One region of the Aquisalimonas asiatica genome, then DNA from elsewhere that is predicted to be linked to it. Evidence: predicted binding sites of a transcription regulator. Region 1 holds the regulator's gene; each other region holds the start of a gene.
What was found. The regulator sigma-54, encoded in region 1, starts transcription at its own class of promoters, with help from an activator protein. The targets are predictions, from matches to a motif close to TGGCANGNTNCNTGCTT.

Region 1 (5,737 bases):
GACTCGGGAGAGCCGTGGCACCTGCGTGCCGAGCGCGGCCGCGCCACCAACAACGTCGAGAACGTCCACCTCCAGGGCGAGGTGGAAATCCGGCGGGCCGGCGGCAGCGACAACCTGCCCGCCAACGTGGACACCAGCGAGGTTCACCTGGAGCCGGAGCGCCGGTACGCGGAAACCGACCGTCACGCCGTCTACTGGCGCGACGGCGCACGCATTGAGGGGGTCGGCGTCCGCGCCTACCTGGACCGTGAACTGGTGGAACTGCTGTCCGAGGTAAGAGGTCGTTATGATGCGCCGGAGTAATTCCGCAGTCCGCGCCTGGAGGCGCGCGCTCCCGTTGTGCCTGCTGCCGGCCCTGCTGATTCTGCTCGGCGCCGCCGGCGCGCAGGCCGAGCCGATCGACCTGGACGCCGACAACGCCGAGATCGACAACGCCCGGGGCGTCAGCGTCTACACCGGCAACGTCGTGCTCACACGCGGGCCACGCCGCATCACCGGCGACCGCATGACCGTACACCTGCGGGAGGACGACGCCGGCGATCAGGCGCTGGACCACGTGGTGGTGGAAGGCGAGCCCGCCGTCTACAACCAGCGGGGTGGCGAGGACCGCCGCCCCATCGAGGCGGAAGCGCCGCGCATGGAGTACTACGCCTCCGGCCCCGAGCGGGTCATCCTGCTGGAAGGCGCGCGGCTGACCCAGGGGCGGAACACGTTCACCGGCGAGCGTATCGAATACGAGGTGGCCGCCGACCGGGTGCATGCGCGCGGCGAGCCCGAGACCGGACGCCGCGTGCAGATCCGACTGTTCCCCGACGACGAGGACAACGGAGACGACGAGTGAGCCCGCCGCGCACCGAGAAGCTGGTGAAGACCTACCGCCGCAAGACCGTGGTCCACGGCGCGTCGCTGGAAGTCTCCAGCGGCGAGGTGGTCGGCCTGCTGGGCCCCAACGGCGCAGGCAAGACCACGTGCTTCTACATGGTGGTGGGCCTGGTGCAGGCCGACGGCGGGCGCATCGAGCTGGACGGCAACGACATCACCGACCTGCCCATGCACGTGCGCGCCCGCCGTGGCGTCGGCTACCTCCCCCAGGAAGCCTCGATCTTCCGCAAGCTCACGGTCATGGACAACCTGCTGGCGATTCTGGAAACCCGCCCCGAACTCAACCGGAAGCAGCGCCGGGAGCGCGCCAGAGAGCTGCTGGACGAGTTCAACGTCGGCCACCTGCACGATCAGAACGGCATCAGCCTCTCCGGCGGCGAACGCCGGCGGGTCGAGATCGCGCGGGCGCTCGCCGCCAACCCGCAGTTCATCCTGCTGGACGAACCCTTCGCGGGCGTCGACCCCATCTCGGTGCTGGACATTCAGGAAATCATCCGCCACCTGGCGGACCGGGACATCGGCGTACTCATCACCGACCACAACGTGCGGGAGACGCTCGGCATCTGCCAGCGCGCCTACATCCTCGCCCAGGGCGAAGTCATCGCCCGCGGCAGCTCCGACGAGGTCCTGGCGAACAAGCAGGTCCGCGAGGTGTACCTGGGCGAACATTTTCGCCTGTGATCTCGTGGCTTAGCACTTTCCAGGAGCCCACGCAAGTATCGGGCCAATGTTCTAACCGGCGACAGAGTCAGTTACGATAGGGTCATCAACCCACTCGCATGCAGGCCCGGCCTGACCCGCAGCCCGAGGGGCAGCAGGAGAGAGGCATCGCCAATGAAACAGTCGCTGCAGCTACGTCTCGGCCAGCAGCTCACCATGACACCGCAGCTCCAGCAGGCGATCAAACTGCTGCAGCTGTCGACTCTGGAGCTGCGCACGGAGATCCAGCAGGCACTGGATTCCAACCTGATGCTGGAGCCCGCTGACGAGCTCGACGAAGCTGACGAGGCGGCCGCTGACACCGACCGCGGCGACGACAGCGCCAATGCCGCCGATACCGACACCAGCACCGAGAACACGACCGACGCCCGGGAGTCCGGCGAAACGGACGGCGACGGCGAGGCAAGCGGTGGCGAAGCGACGGACACCGACACCGCTCCGGACGTCGCCGACACGATCGACGATCACGACGGCGCCGATGACAAGCCCGCCTCGGACCAGGCCGACATCCCCGAGGACCTGCCCCTGGATTCCGACTGGAACGACATCTACGACGGCAGCACCGCCTACAGCGCGCCCGCCGGCGAGGACGACCAGCGCGAGGCGTGGGAGAACCGGACCGCCGGCAGCAGCGGCGGCCTGCACGACCACCTGCTGTGGCAGGCTCAGCTGTCCCATTTCAGCGAACGGGACATGGCCATCGCCGAGGCCATCATCGACGGCGTCCGCGACGACGGCTACCTGGGCGTCACCATCGAGGAAATCTGCGAATCGGTGACTGACGGCGACGACCCCGTGGAGCCCGACGAGGTGGAGGCGGTACGCCACCTGATCCAGCGGTTCGACCCGCTCGGAGTAGCCTCCCTGGACCCCCGCGAGGCGCTACTGGTCCAGCTCGAGCAGTTCCCGGAAGACACCCCCTGGCTTGCCGAAGCACGGCTGCTGGTGGACAAGCACCTGGACCTCCTCGGCAGCCGCCAGCTCGGCCCCCTCACCCGCAAGCTCAAGGTCTCCCAGGAGGAGTTCGGCCAGGTACTGGAGCTGGTACGCACCCTGGACCCGCGGCCCGGCTCCCAGATCGGCACACCCGCGGCCGAGTACGTGGTGCCCGACGTCTACGTCCGCAAGGAGCGCGGCGCCTGGCGGGTGGAGCTGAACCCCGAGGCATCACCCAGGATCCGCGTCAACAGCTACTACGCCGGCCTCGTCCGCCGCGGCGACCAGGGCAACGACAACGCCACCATGCGCCAGCACCTGCAGGAGGCACGCTGGTTCATCAAGAGCCTGAAGAGCCGCAATGAAACGCTCCTCAAGGTGGCCACGTGCATCGTCAATCACCAGCAGGAGTTCCTGGAACAGGGCGAGGAGGCCATGAAGCCGCTGGTGCTGCGCGAGGTGGCGGAAGAAGTGGAGATGCACGAGTCCACCATCTCCCGGATCACCACGCAGAAGTACATGTACACGCCCCGCGGCACGTTCGAGTTCAAGTATTTCTTCTCCAGCCACGTGCATACCGTGGACGGACAGGAGTGCTCGGCAACCTCCATCCGCGCCCGGATTCGCCGGCTGATCGCCGAAGAGGACGCCCGCAAACCGCTCAGCGACAGCAAACTGGCCGAAATCCTGAAAAATGAGGGAATCGATGTGGCGCGACGGACAGTGGCAAAGTATCGTGAATCCATGTCGATTGCCTCGTCGAACGAACGAAAAAGGATTGCCTGAGGCAACACTGGGCCAGCCGTTTCCGGCTCTCATACGGGAGGAGTCTCTATGCAGATCGACATCACCGGGCACCATGTGGATCTCACCGAAGCACTGCGCGAGTACGTGCATTCCAAGATGGACAAGCTGGAGCGCCACTTTGACAACGTGGTCAACGTCCACGTGATCCTGACGGTGGAGAAGCTGCGGCAGAAGGCCGAGGCCACCATGCTGCTCAGTGGCGCCAAGCTTTACGCTGATGCCAGCGCCGAAGACATGTATGCTGCCATCGACGGGCTCATCGACAAGCTCGACCGGCAGGTGAAGAAGCACAAGGAGAAGGTGACCGACCACCGGCGCAACGAAGGCGCCCAGGCCAAGGCCCAGGGAGAGGGCGAAGAGGACTGAACAGCGCGCAGCGGCGGCCACCAGCGCGGGGCCGCCGCCGACTTCCGAAACCGCAGACACGACCCTGCGTGGACAAGCATGATCAAGATTGCCGACCTAATCACACCGGAGCGCATCGCCTGCGACATCCAGGTGACCAGCAAGAAGCGCGGCCTGGAAGTCCTCAGTGACATGGTGGCCGGCTCCGACTCCGCCCTGCCGGCGAACGCCATCTTCGACAAGCTGATCAGCCGCGAGAAGCTCGGCAGCACCGGGCTTGGCCACGGCGTCGCCCTGCCCCACGCCCGCATGGACGGCAATGACACGGCCACGGCGGCCTTCATCCGCACCAGCGAAGCCATCGACTTCGACGCCTTCGACAACGAACCCGTCGACCTCCTGTTCGCCCTGGTCGTACCGGAACATTTCACCGACGAACACCTCCAGATTCTTGCCCGGCTCGCCGAGATGTTCAGTGACCAGCCCCTGTGCCGCAGGCTCCGCGATGCCAACGACGCCGACGCCATGTATGAGCTGCTCAGGGACTGGGAGGCCGCCCAGGGGAGCACATGAGTGATCACGTGACCGGTGACACGGGCGCCACCGTCCCCGGCGTGCTGGTCAGCGTGCACGGCTGCGGCCTCCTCCTCACAGGTGACAGCGGCACCGGCAAGAGTGATACGGCGCTGCAGTTGCTCGGGCGCGGCCACCGGCTGGTCGCGGACGACGCCGTCGCCCTGTGCGTCGAGGGCGGGCGCGTGATCGGCCGGGCACCTGCCGCACTGGCGGGCCTGCTGGAGGTCCGCGGCCTTGGCCCGCAGTCTGTCACCCACCTGTTCGGTGGCCACGCCGTCCTGGCGCAGGCCGCAGTGGACCGGGTGATCCGGCTGATGCCACCTCCGTCCTGGGCCGACTGGCCGCGGCTGACACCCACGGTTGACGACACCGTGCTGGCCGACAGGCCGGTACCCCGTGTCACCCTGCCCGTGTCTCCGGAACGTCCTCTTGCCCTGCTGGTCGAAGTCGTCGCCCGGCTACACGCCGGCGGTCAACTGACAGGAGGTACGGCATGAGCGAAGGCACTCGGCTGATCATCGTCAGCGGGCTGTCCGGCTCCGGCAAGACCGTGGCGCTCCACACGCTGGAGGACAGCGGCTGCTACTGCATCGACAACCTGCCGGTGACCATGCTGTCGTCCTTCGGCAAGCACATCACCAGCCTGGAGCAGGACACGGCCAGCCACTTCGCCGTCGGTGTCGACGCCCGCAACCGCATGACGGACCTGGAAGCATTCTCCGGCCTTCTTGCCGAGCTGGAGTCCGTCACCGGGATCCGCCCGGAGATTCTCTTCCTCACCGCCGACGACGACACACTGATCAAACGCTTCTCGGAGACACGCCGCCGCCACCCGCTCAGTACCGGCGACATCCCCCTGGCGGACGCCATCGACCGGGAACGCCGCCTGCTGGTGCCCATCCAGTCACGCGCGGACCTGGTGATCGACACCACGGCAACCACACTGCACCAGCTGCGGGAACTGGTCCGCGAGCGGCTCATCGGCCACTCCCGGCAGCTGTCGCTGCTGTTCCAGTCGTTCGGCTTCAAGCACGGTGTTCCCAGTGATGCGGATTTCGTGTTCGACGTGCGCGTGCTCCCCAACCCGCACTGGGAGCCACACCTGCGCCCGCTCACGGGGCTGGACCCGGCCGTGGCGGAGTATCTGTCGTGCCACGCAGAGGTCGAGGCGATGTTTGCCGACATCCGCGATTACCTGGAGCGCTGGATTCCGGCGTTCAAACGGGAGAACCGCAGCTACCTGACGGTGGCCATCGGCTGCACCGGCGGGCAGCATCGCTCGGTCTACCTGAGCAACCGCCTGGCGGACCATTTCCGTGACGGCACCCAGGACGTGAGCATGAGACACCGGGAGCTATCATGAGCGTCGGCATCCTGCTGGTTACCCACAACCGCATCGGCTGCGAACTCCTGGAGACGGCCAAGGAGACCCTTGGCTTCTGCCCGCTGCAGACCCGGGCCCTGGGCGTGC
Region 2 (5,737 bases), on a different contig from region 1:
CCGTAGGCCACGCGCTCCAGGCTGGCCAGGATCTGCCAGCCCATGCCCACATCGTTGCCGCCGTAATCGTAGAAGGGGTTGGCGATCAGCTCCCAGGTGTTGGTGACCACTTCGGTGGGAGGTGGCAGCAACGCGCCGGGCTGCCGGCAGAGAACCTCCCAGAGCACCAGCAGGACGCCGATGACGATGGTGGGCGGGAGTACGTGGCTGACGAGGCCCTTGCCCGCCTGCTCCGCCTTGTGGGCCAGTGTGTCCGTGGACGGGAGCCGGTTGCTCACCGGCGCCAGTGCGGTGCGATTGTCGTTGGGTACGGTGGCCATGATGAAGTCCTCTCGCGTTGCCCGTTAACTGGTGTACTTGATGTCGAGGCTGTCCAGGTAGGCGTCCGGGTCCTCCGGATCGAACACCTTGCCGTCGAAGAATTCCTCCTTGCCCCGGGAGGTGGAGTCGGGGATGGCTGCCGAGTCCACACCCAGCTCGGCTGCAGCCTCGCGCCACAGGTCCTCGCGGTTGACGTGGTCCACCAGGGCCTGGCGGTCCAGGTCCATGGGCAGGTAGCCCCAGCGCTGGTCCTCCACCACGAACCACAGGTCGTGGCTCTTGAAGGGGTAGGAGGCTTGGTCGCTCCAGTAGCGCATGCGGTCCGGATGGTTCTCCACCACGCGGCCGTTGCCGTAGTCGAAGTCCCCGCGCATGCGGTCGATGATGTCGTCGTAGGGGGCGTGGACGTAGCGGCGGCGGGCGCAGATCTCGGCCACCTCCTCCACGTTGTCCGGGTCGGCGCAGTACATCTGCGCCTCCATGATGGCCATGAGCAGGGCGCGGGTGGCGTTGGGATTCTCGTCCACGTAGTCCTGGCGCATGCCGAAGGCCTTCTCGGGGTGGTTGTGCCACAGCTCGCCGGTGGTGTTGGCGGTGTAGCCGAGCCCGTGGTTGACCAGCTGCTGGTTCCAGGGCTCGCAGACGCAGAAAGCGTCCATGCTGCCCACGCGCATGTTGGCGACCATCTGCGCGGGTGGCACGACGATGGTGTCGATGTCCCGCTCCGGATCGATGCCGCCGGCGGCCATCCAGTAGCGGATCCACAGGTCGTGGGTCCCGCCCGGGAAGGTCATGGCGGCGCGCACCTCCTCGCCGGCGTCGCGCTTGTCCCGCAACGCCTTGGCAAAGTCGGTGGTGTCCAGGCCCACCTTCAGGTCGCTGTACTCGTTGGCCACGGAGATGCACTGCCCGGCCAGGTTCAGGCGGGCAAGCACGTACATGCCCACCCGGTCCTCGACCCCGGCGGTCATGAGATAGGGCATGGGCGTTAGAATGTGCGAACCGTCGATGCCGCCGCGCCCGGAGCCCAGCACCAGGTTGTCGCGGACCGTGCCCCAGGAGGATTGCTTCAGGACCTGCACGTCGGTCATGCCGTGGTCGGCGAAGAAGCCCTTCTCCTTGGCGATGAACAGAGGTGCCGCATCGGTCAGGGCGATGAAGCCCAGTTTCGCCTCGGTGGTCTCGGGCTTGCCCGAGGCCCAGGCGCGCTGGCCCAGACCGCCCGGAAGGCTGTGCATGGCGGCGCCGCCCGCGGCCGCCGCCATGCCCTGGAGAAAGCGCCGACGGCTGAAGTGGTTGGTGGTGTGGTTGCTCATGGTGTCCTGTCCCTCAAACGAAAAACGCCCGTCGCATCCCCGCGCAGCGTTGCGGGGACGGGACGGGCGTCGTTGCCGTTGTCTGTGGAGCCGAACCGCCGTTGGCTCGGACTCGGCTCACACGTAGCACGCCCTGTGCCAGGTTCGGGTTTTGTTTAAAAAACAAATAGATAGATTTTTTTCTGGGGTGCAGGGCGCCGTTTTCCTGCGTTATCGGGGTGCATCACTACAAGTAAATACCTCGAAAGGGGTGGCCCGGGGTGGGGTCAACGTGCCCGTCCCCTGAGCAGGGAAGTGGCGGCCTGGCGTCGTCTGCGAGGGGCGTGGTTCTGTTTCTGCCCCGATATGATGCACTGCCATGTTGCAGTGCACCTTTGCGGGGCGCCTGTCGGGGATGCCGGCCCTGGTGCGAAGGCCGCCCCGTCGCGCGGAACCCCCGTCATTGCAGGGCATTCCCCGGTTTTCTCCATCGTCGGCACGGTCCTTGTATCAGTCTTCGGTACCACGCGATCCGCTCCACTGATCGGGGCGACAACAAAGCGTGTCCGCAGCCATCGATCGGCTGCCATTGAACAACGGCGTTCACCAGGCCGGCCCCGTGTCCCGCACACGGAGCCGGCACGGTGAGCGCTTTTTTTTTGCCGATTGCGCGGGGACGCGGCAACGGCGGCGCACGCACGACCTGACGGAGGACGTCATGAAAGAGAAACTGGTTCTGGTCGGTAACGGCATGGCGGGGATGAAGGTCATCGAGGAATTGCAGACCATCGCCCCGGAGCGCTACGACATTACCGTCTTTGGCGCTGAGCCCCACGGCAACTACAACCGCATCATGCTCTCGCCGCTGCTCGCGGGCGAGAAGACGCTCGATGAGATCATGCTCAACGGTGAGGACTGGTACACCGAACACGGCATCACGTTTCACAAGGGCAAGGAGATCATCGAGATCGACCGTATCGGCAAGCGGGTCTTCGCTGCCGACGGCACCGTCGAGGACTACGACCGCCTGTTGCTGGGCACTGGTTCCCACCCGGTGATGATTCCGGTACCGGGGCATGACCTCCCCGGCGTGGTCTCGTACCGCGACGTGAAGGACGTGGACAGCATGCTGGAGGCGAGCCGCAGGCACCGCAAGGCCGTGGTGATCGGTGGCGGACTGCTGGGGCTGGAAGCCGCCTACGGGCTCATGCAGCAGGGCATGGAGGTGACCGTGGTGCACCTGATGCCGTGGCTCATGGAGCGCCAGCTCGACGAGACCGCCGGCCGGTATCTACAACAGTCCCTGGAGGAGAGAGGCATGCGTTTCCGCATGGAAGCGCAGACCAGCGAGATCGTCGGCGATGAAAACGGCATCGAGACCGTCCGCTTCAAGGATGGCAGCGAGGAAGCCGCCGATCTCGTGGTCATGGCCGTGGGCATCAAGCCCAACAAGGAGCTCGCCGAAAAGGCGGGGCTGTATTGCGAGCGTGGCGTGGTGGTCTCCGACACCATGCAGACCTTCGACCCCAGTGTCTACGCCGTGGGTGAGTGTGTGCAGCACCGTGGCACCTGCTACGGCCTGGTGGCGCCGCTGTTCGAGCAGGCGAAGGTGTGTGCCAACCACCTTGCCGGCTACGGCTTCCGGCTGTACGAGGGCTCGGTGACCTCCACCAAGCTCAAGGTCACCGGTGTGGATCTGTTCTCCGCCGGCGAGTTCCAGGATGACGAACGCGTGGAGAACATCGTCTACCAGGACCCTCACGCGGGCGTGTACAAGAAGGTCTGCGTCAAGGACGACCGCATTGTCGGCACGGTCCTGTACGGCGACACCGGCGATGGCACCTGGTACTTCCAGCTTCTGAAGGACGGCACCTCGGTGGCCGACTTCCGCGACTCGTTGCTGTTCGGCCAGGCGCACCTGGGTGATGCCGGTCACGGGGGCGTCAATCAGGTGGCCAACCTGGCCGACGACGCCCAGATCTGCGACTGCAACGGCGTCTGCAAGGGCGATATCGTCCAGTCCATCACCAAGGAGGGGCTGTTCACGCTGGACGACGTCAAGACCCACACCAAGGCGGCCGCCTCCTGCGGCTCCTGCAGCGGGCTGGTGGAGCAGTTGCTTGCCGCCACCATGGGTGGTGATTACGAGGCGGGCAAGGCCAAGCCCATGTGCGGCTGTACCGACATGAGTCACGACCAGGTGCGCGAAGCCATCCGCGACGGCGGCCTCACCAGCCTGCGCGCCGTGTTCGACAGCCTGGGCTGGAAAACCGACGACGGCTGCGAGAAATGCCGCCCGGCCCTGAACTACTACCTGATCTCCACCTGGCCGGACGACGCCGAGGACGACTCCCAGGCGCGCTTCGTCAACGAGCGCATGCACGCCAACATCCAGAAGGACGGCACCTTCTCCGTGGTGCCGCGCATCTGGGGTGGCGTCACCACCCCGCAGCAGCTGCGCTCCATCGCCGAGGTGGCGGAGAAGTACGAGGTGCCCACGGTGAAGATCACCGGCGGCCAGCGCATCGACCTGCTGGGCGTGAAGAAGGAGCAGCTCCCCGGTGTCTGGGGCGATCTCTCCGATGCCGGCTTCGTCTCCGGCCACGCCTACGGCAAGGCCCTGCGCACGGTGAAGACCTGCGTCGGCTCCGAGTGGTGCCGCTTTGGCACCCAGGACTCCACCACCTGCGGCATCGAGCTGGAGGAGATGACCTGGGGCACCTGGACGCCGCACAAGTTCAAGATGGCCGTCTCCGGCTGCCCGCGCAACTGTGCCGAGGCCAGTATCAAGGACTTCGGCGTGGTCGCCATTGAGTCCGGCTGGGAGCTCCATGTGGGTGGCAACGGCGGCGTCAAGGTGCGTGCCACCGACGTGCTGTGCCGGGTGGAGACCATGGAGGAGGTCAAGGAGTACGCCGCCGCCTTCCTGCAGCTCTACCGCGAGGAAGCCCGCTACCTGGAGCGCACCGCGCCCTGGATCGAGCGGGTGGGACTCAGCTACGTGAAGGACCGCGTGGTCGAAGACGCCGAGGGCCGCCAGACCCTGGCCGAACGCTTCCACGCCTCCCAGAAGCATGCCCAGGACGATCCCTGGAAGTTCTACAGCAAGAACCACCAGGAGAAGTTCGAGCCCCTGAAGAAGGCGGGCTGAGTTCCGTCAGGGTGGGTCGCGGCTTGCGCCGCTCCTACGTCGCGATGGCTGTAGGAGCAGCGCGAGCCGCGACCACCAACCAGAACACGCAACACAGGTGAACCCATGAGCGCACAACCCGATACAACCCAGAACACCGCCGATTGGCTCCCCGTGGGCCGCCTGGAGGAGATTCCGCGGCTTGGCGCGCGGGTGGTGGAGACCGACCACGGCCCCGTGGCGGTGTTCCGTAACGGCGCCGACGAAGTCTTCGCCCTGCTGGATCGCTGCCCCCACCAGGGCGGGCCGCTGTCCGAGGGGCAGGTCCACGGCCGTCTGGTGACCTGCCCGCTGCACGCCTGGAACATCCATCTCGACAAGGGCGAGGCGAAGGCCCCGGACGTGGGCTGCGTGCCGCGCTTCGAGGTGCGCAACGAGGATGGCGCGCTGTACCTCAATCCGCAGCCGGTGAGCTGAGACCCCGGTGGTCGCGGCCTGCGCCGCTACTACGGCGGGCCATGGCAAAACCCTGTAGGAGCGGCGCAAGCCGCGACCAGGCGTCGAAGGCAAACTCCGCCACCCCATACCGGCTCCAACACGCGCAGCCCGAAGAGGTGTCACCATGCACGACCAACACTCGCAAACGGTACACACCACCTGCCCCTACTGCGGCGTCGGTTGCGGCGTGCTGGCGTCGCCCGGCGCCGGGGGGACGGTCACGATCCAGGGCGACCCGCAGCACCCGGCCAATTACGGACGGCTCTGCTCCAAGGGGGCCGCCCTGGGGGACACCGTGGATCTGGACGGTCGGCTGCTGCACCCCGTGGTGCACGGCGAGCGGGCTGCGTGGGACACCGCGCTGGAGACGGTTGCCGAAGGGCTGCGCCGGGTGATTGCCGAGCACGGCCCGGAGGCGGTGGCCTTCTACGGCTCCGGTCAGATGCTCACCGAGGACTATTACGTCTCCAACAAGCTGTTCAAGGGCTTCATC
Region 3 (5,737 bases), on a different contig from region 1:
ACGGAGTCGTCATGGCCTTTGGCTCTCCTGTTGATGGGTGTCAGTGGGCACCGAGGCGTTCCAGTTCCTTGCGCAGGTGCTTGATCGCCGGGGTGACGATCGCCACGAAGTAGGACTCCCGCAGCTTGCGTTGCCCGGGCGCGTTGGCCAGGTAGCCGCGGGCGCCGGCGTGCAGCATGGCGGCCTGGGATGCGCGCAGGGAAAGCTCGGATGCCGTGTGGCGCAGCTGCAGGACGTCGGCGAAGAGTTCATCGGACGGATCACCGATCTCGCGGCCCAGGGCGCGCGTGGCGCTGCGCGCGTCGTCCAGCGCGTCGGTGAGCGTCGCGGGCTGATCGTCCAGGTAGCGGTTCACGTGGGCGTGGGTGGCCGCCATCTCCTGCATGATGTCGATGCAGCCCTGGACCACACCGAGCCCCATGCCCATCTGCAGCAGCACGAACCCGGAGCGGATGCGGGGGATGAACCCGCTGATGTCGTGGGTGATCACGTGGGCGTCCGGGATGAACGCATCGCGGAAGTGGCAGGCGTAGGTGCCGCTGCCCTCCAGCGCCGTGAACTCGGCGCACTGCTGCAGGGCGAAGCCAGGCTGGTCACAGAACGTCACGGCCATGACCTTCCGGTCGCTGTCCTCGACCTGGAAGATCGCCGCGAACGCGTGTTCGGCCGCCAGGTTGGACACCCAGGGCAGGGTGCCGTTGGCGATGTAGCCACCCTCCACGGGGCGGACGCGGATCTTCAGCGCCTCGATGTCGGCCAGGTGCTTCATGCCGTTGGAGAGGCCGGTGCCACCAAGCAATTCGCCGCTGGCGATGCGGGGCAGCAGGGTCTGTCTCGCTTCGGGGTTGTCGGCGTTCTCCAGGTACCACGCCAGGGCGTCCTGGCACCAGACGCAGAAGCCCGTGGACATGCACTCGCGGGAGACGGTCTCCATGAGGCTGATGGCACGTGGGAAGTCGTGGGAGGCGCCGTTCCGGTGTGAAGGGATGTGCTGGCTGTAGCCGCCCAGCGCGCCGAACGCGTGCATGAAGCCCGACGGATAGACACCTTGCCGGTCGATCGCGACCGTTTGCGGCGCCAGTTGATCCCGGACGAGCTCCGCGATCCCGCTTTCAAGCGCGTGATCGGCGTCCATGCCGGGTGCAGGCGCCGGCGTGTGGGGGAATGGTTGTGCGGTAGCCGCCATGGGAACCTCCGGCGTATCTGACGGGGGATGGGCGCGCGGCGACGCGCTGTGCACCGCCGCGCCGGCTGGCCGGTCTCAGGCCAGGCTCATGGTGGTCGGGACCGGGTTGCGCATGGTGTTCGCCACCGGTGACCACTTGTCGGCCCAGGCAACCAGCTCCTCGAGTTCTTCGCGGGAGCAGTCGGCGTCGATGTCGAACGTTGCACGGATCTCCGTGAATCCCAGGCGTTTCTCGCCGGTGTCGCCGACACCCCAGACGCTGGAGATGTTGATGTCGCCTTCCAGGTCGCATTCAAGCTTGTAGACCTTGATGCCCTGGTAGGTGGCGTTGGCGTGGATGCCAACCAGCAGACAGGAGGCGAGGGCGGCCAGAGCGGCTTCCGACGGGTTTGGTGCGTTGTTCTCGCCGAGCAGGGTCGGCGGCTCATCGATCAGGTGGCCGTCCAGATCCCGGCAATAGGTCATCATGCGAAAGATGCCTTCGCACTCCGTGTGGGACTTCAGCGTGTTGACCTTGGTGGGGTCCATCTTCGCCTTCGCGCCCAGGGCCTTCAGCCCCTCCAGATCGATCGGGCGTAACGGCTGCTTGGTGTTTGCTGCGGCGTCGCTCATCGCGTCCTCCTGGGTGTTTGCGTCATGAGAGTTCGACGGGCTCGTTGCAGCAGCCGTGCCAGTCGCATCGGCACCCGGAAGGGCGGCGACAAAAGGTTAATAAAACCGGTGAAATACGGATTGTTTCTAATGTGGTTTGATCCTTTTTCGGAGGGGGCGGAACGAGAGGGGACAATGTGGCCAATGTCGACATTGTCGGCTTTGTCCGGCCTGTTCAGCCGGCGCCCGGCGTGGCCGAAATCCGGCTCAGGCCCCGGCATTCGCTGCAGTGCCGCACGCTGGCACAGCGATTGCTGCAGCGGTGGTGACAACCTGACCGTCCCGCCACCGCGAGGAAGTGTTCAATGAAAAGTCTTGGTGACCCCTACAGTCCTCACTCCGATCTGCGCCACGGGGCCGACTGCTCCTGTGACAGCTGCTCGCCGGCCGCCACGGCCGGCGCGGACGACACACGGCCGGCCACGCGCGAGGACATCGTCGATCGCGCCGTGGAAAACACCCTGGTACGCGCGCTGTTCGGTGGCAACGACATCAGTCGTCGCCGCTTCATGGCCGCAGTCGGCCGGGGCACCGCAATGGCTGCCGTGGCGTCCGCCTTTCCCATGGGGGCGCTGAAGTCTGCGCTTGCTGACGACCTGGGGCCACTGGAGCAAACGGAGATGACCATCCCGTTCCTGCCCATCACCTGCGCGACGCCCATCATCATGGGGGACGCCATGGGCTTCTATGAGCGCTACGGGCTGGACGTGAACCTGGAACGCGTGGCCGGCTGGCCCGTGGTGCGGGATCGCATGGACGCAGGCGAGTTCAACGCCGCGCACATGCTGGCACCCATGCCCCTGTCCATCCGTATGGGCGTTGGCGCGAGCCGGTTGCCCGTGACCATGCCTGCCGTGGAGAACATCAACGGCAATGCCATCACCCTGGCCAACAAGCACAAGGACAAGATGGATCCGAAGGACTGGAAAGGCTTCACTTTCGCCATTCCGTTCGATTACTCCATGCACAATTTCCTGCTCCGGTATCTGCTCGCCGAGCACGGGCTGGACCCGGATCGCGACGTCAGCCTCCGGGTGATGCCGCCGCCCGAGATGGTGGCCAACCTGCAGGCCGGGAACATCGACGGCTACATCGTGGCCGAGCCTTTCAACCAGCGCGCCGTGTGGGAGGGGGCCGGCTTCATCCACACCCAGACCAAGGATATCTGGAGCGGTCACCCCTGTTGTGCCTTCGTGGTCCGGGAGGACTGGGTCGATGCGCACCCGAACACGTTTGGCGCGCTGTTCCGCGCTATCGTGGATGCGACGCAGTTCAGCTCGGAGGCGGACAATCGCAAGGAGATCGCGGAGGCCATCGCGCCGCGCCAGTATCTCAATCAGCCGGTGCCCGTGATGGAGCAGATACTGGTCGGGCGGTATGCGGACGGACTCGGCGAGATCAGGGACATGCCGGACCGGATCGATTTCGACCCCTTTCCCTGGCAGTCCATGGCGGTATGGATGCTCACGCAGATGAAGCGCTGGGGATATATTGACGGGGATGTAAACTACCATCAGATCGCCGAAGAGGTGTTCCAGGCAACCGAGTGCCGGGAGGTCATGGAAGAGCTCGGTTACAACGCCCCCGAAGAGAACTACCGGATCCACGACATCATGGGCAAGGAGTTCGACCCGCGCGATCCGGAGGGCTACTTGGAGAGCTTCGAGGTACGCGCTTGACCGAACGCATGTGCACATGACGACCGATAGCGAGCTTCCCGGCGAGTCGCTGGTTCTGCTGGAAACGGCTCAGTTGCTGGGCCGTTCCCTGCAGCCCGAAGCCACGGTCCCCGCCGTGCTGCGCCTGCTCTCGGAGCTGGTCGGCCTGAACCGGGGCCGCGTGGTGCTGCCCGACGACGACGGTCAGCACCTGCGTATCCGCTACTCATACGGCTTGCGCCCGCATGAGCGCGACCGGGGCGTGTATCGCCTCGGCGAGGGGATTACCGGTGACGTGATGCGCACCGGCCGGGTCTGCGTGGTTCAGGATGTGGATGCGGAGCCGCAGCACCTCTTCCGGGCGGTGGACCGGGCAACGCTGCCGGACGAGACGGTATCGTTCATCGCCGTGCCGATCCTGGTGGATGCCATGCCCATCGGCGTGCTGGGGTGCCACCGGCTGCGCGCGCGGTCGCGCGGATTTCAGGCCGATATCCAGTTGCTGCGGATTGTGGCCGCAATGCTTGGCCAGACCCTGCGCATCCGGTCGCTGATGGATCAGCGCACGGCGTGGCTCGAGGATCAGAATGAGGCCCTGCGCGAAGCGCTTGCCAGACAACAGCAGTATCAGGGCATTCTCGGAGACAGCCCGCAGTTGCGTTCCGTGCTCGACGAGGCAGGCCGTGTGGCAGACAACGATGTCACTGTCATGCTGCTCGGGGAGTCGGGGACGGGCAAGGAGCGGTTTGCCCGCTATATCCACGAGCAGGGCCCGCGGGCGCCGGGACCCTTTATCTGCATCAACTGCAGCGCCATTCCCGCGACCCTGCTGGAGGCCGAGATCTTCGGCCATGAGCGCGGCGCCTTCACGGGTGCCGTGCGGAACCGCCCCGGCAAGGCGGAGCTGGCCGATGGCGGGACGCTGTTCCTGGATGAGATCGGCGATATGGATGTGGACCTGCAGGCAAAGCTGCTGCGCCTGATCCAGGAGCGCAAGGTGCAGCGGGTCGGCGGAGATCGCGACATTTCCGTGGACATCCGCATCATCACGGCAACCCATCGCAATCTCCAGGAAGCCGTGAATCTCGGGCAGTTTCGCCTGGATCTGTTCTATCGTCTCAACGTGGTACCGATTCGCCTGCCCCCGTTGCGGGAGCGGACCGGTGACGTCGTGCAGCTCGCCAGGCATTTTCTCGACGACTTCAATGCCAGGCATCACCGCGATGTCACCCTCGGTCCGGGCGTTCTGGCGCGGCTGCAGAGCTATCCATGGCCCGGGAACATCCGGCAGCTCGAGAATCTCATGGAGCGGGCGGTGATCACTGCGCGCGGTACCACGATCACCGCGGCGGAAATCGAACACATCCTGAACGACGAGTCCGCGGTCAGCGGGCCCGTGCACGTCCCTCCGGATGCCGCTACGGCACGGCAGCAGAACGTTGGGGGTGATGCGGAACCTGCAGACTCAGCGGTGTTCGGCCGGCCTTATCAACGGGTGGACCCTGCGGAGGCCGACCAGCTCCGCTCGGCTCTTGCGCGAAGCCGTGGCAACAAGACCCGGGCCGCGCAGATGCTCGGCTTGAGTGTACGACAGTTCCGTTACCGCCTGACGAAACTGGGCCTGGACTGACCGGGCACCGCCCCTCCGTGTCGAATCACGCCTTCCCCGTGCGACCACTCCATGAAATCCGTGTGATCGTTGAGAGGAGAGTGTCGCAATGCGCTACATGATCATCGTGAAAGGGGACGACCGGATCGAGTCGGGGGATATGCCCGATCCGGACGGAGTCAACGCCATGGCCGAGTTCCACGAGGAGCTGGAACGCGCCGGGGTGCTGGTGGATGCGTCCGGCCTGCGGCCGTCATCCGACGGGTTCCGCGTGCGTTACGGGGGCAGCGACCGCAGCGTCGTGGATGGCCCGTTCGCCGAGACCAAAGAGCTGGTTGCAGGCTACACCATCATCCGCGTCGGCTCTCGCCAGGAGGCCGTGGACTGGGCCCTGCGTTTCCCCAATCCCCGCGGCGAAGGGCAGGCGGCGGAAATCGAGGTGCGCCGCATGTTCGAGCTGGACGACTTCGAGCCCTCCGAGGGTGTGGAGCGGTTCCGGAAGCTGGGAGTGGGCGGGGAGTGAGCCCCTGCCGTTGCAGGTCGGGTAGGGCGGTATTGACCTCAATATAACTTGAGGTATTACCGTTCAATGGAACGTCGAATGCTCAGCGTAAACGGAGGATACGCCATGCC

Region 2: a site for sigma-54 is predicted at 1,762-1,778, ahead of BMZ02_RS10800 (CmpA/NrtA family ABC transporter substrate-binding protein). Genes of this name have one in related genera too.
Region 3: a site for sigma-54 is predicted at 2,078-2,094, ahead of BMZ02_RS01300 (CmpA/NrtA family ABC transporter substrate-binding protein). Genes of this name have one in related genera too.

Annotation. Positions count from the first base shown of each region.
Region 1 covers NZ_FOEG01000002.1:653,288-659,024, forward strand. Annotated here, with positions in the region: gene lptC (LPS export ABC transporter periplasmic protein LptC) at 1-303, shown strand, start outside; gene lptA (lipopolysaccharide transport periplasmic protein LptA) at 338-841, shown strand; gene lptB (LPS export ABC transporter ATP-binding protein) at 838-1,563, shown strand; gene BMZ02_RS07765 (RNA polymerase factor sigma-54) at 1,717-3,324, shown strand; gene hpf (ribosome hibernation-promoting factor, HPF/YfiA family) at 3,373-3,711, shown strand; gene ptsN (PTS IIA-like nitrogen regulatory protein PtsN) at 3,790-4,263, shown strand; gene BMZ02_RS07780 (HPr kinase/phosphorylase) at 4,260-4,763, shown strand; gene rapZ (RNase adapter RapZ) at 4,760-5,629, shown strand; gene BMZ02_RS07790 (PTS sugar transporter subunit IIA) at 5,626-5,737, shown strand, end outside.
Region 2 covers NZ_FOEG01000004.1:199,673-205,409, forward strand. Annotated here, with positions in the region: gene ntrB (nitrate ABC transporter permease) at 1-320, opposite strand, end outside; gene BMZ02_RS10800 (CmpA/NrtA family ABC transporter substrate-binding protein) at 345-1,637, opposite strand; gene nirB (nitrite reductase large subunit NirB) at 2,335-4,767, shown strand; gene nirD (nitrite reductase small subunit NirD) at 4,873-5,223, shown strand; gene BMZ02_RS10815 (nitrate reductase) at 5,369-5,737, shown strand, end outside.
Region 3 covers NZ_FOEG01000001.1:264,833-270,569, forward strand. Annotated here, with positions in the region: gene BMZ02_RS01285 (FAD-dependent oxidoreductase) at 1-13, opposite strand, end outside; gene BMZ02_RS01290 (acyl-CoA dehydrogenase family protein) at 41-1,186, opposite strand; gene BMZ02_RS01295 (OsmC family protein) at 1,262-1,798, opposite strand; gene BMZ02_RS01300 (CmpA/NrtA family ABC transporter substrate-binding protein) at 2,143-3,516, shown strand; gene BMZ02_RS01305 (sigma-54-dependent Fis family transcriptional regulator) at 3,533-5,125, shown strand; gene BMZ02_RS01310 (YciI family protein) at 5,214-5,627, shown strand; gene BMZ02_RS01315 (arylamine N-acetyltransferase family protein) at 5,733-5,737, shown strand, end outside.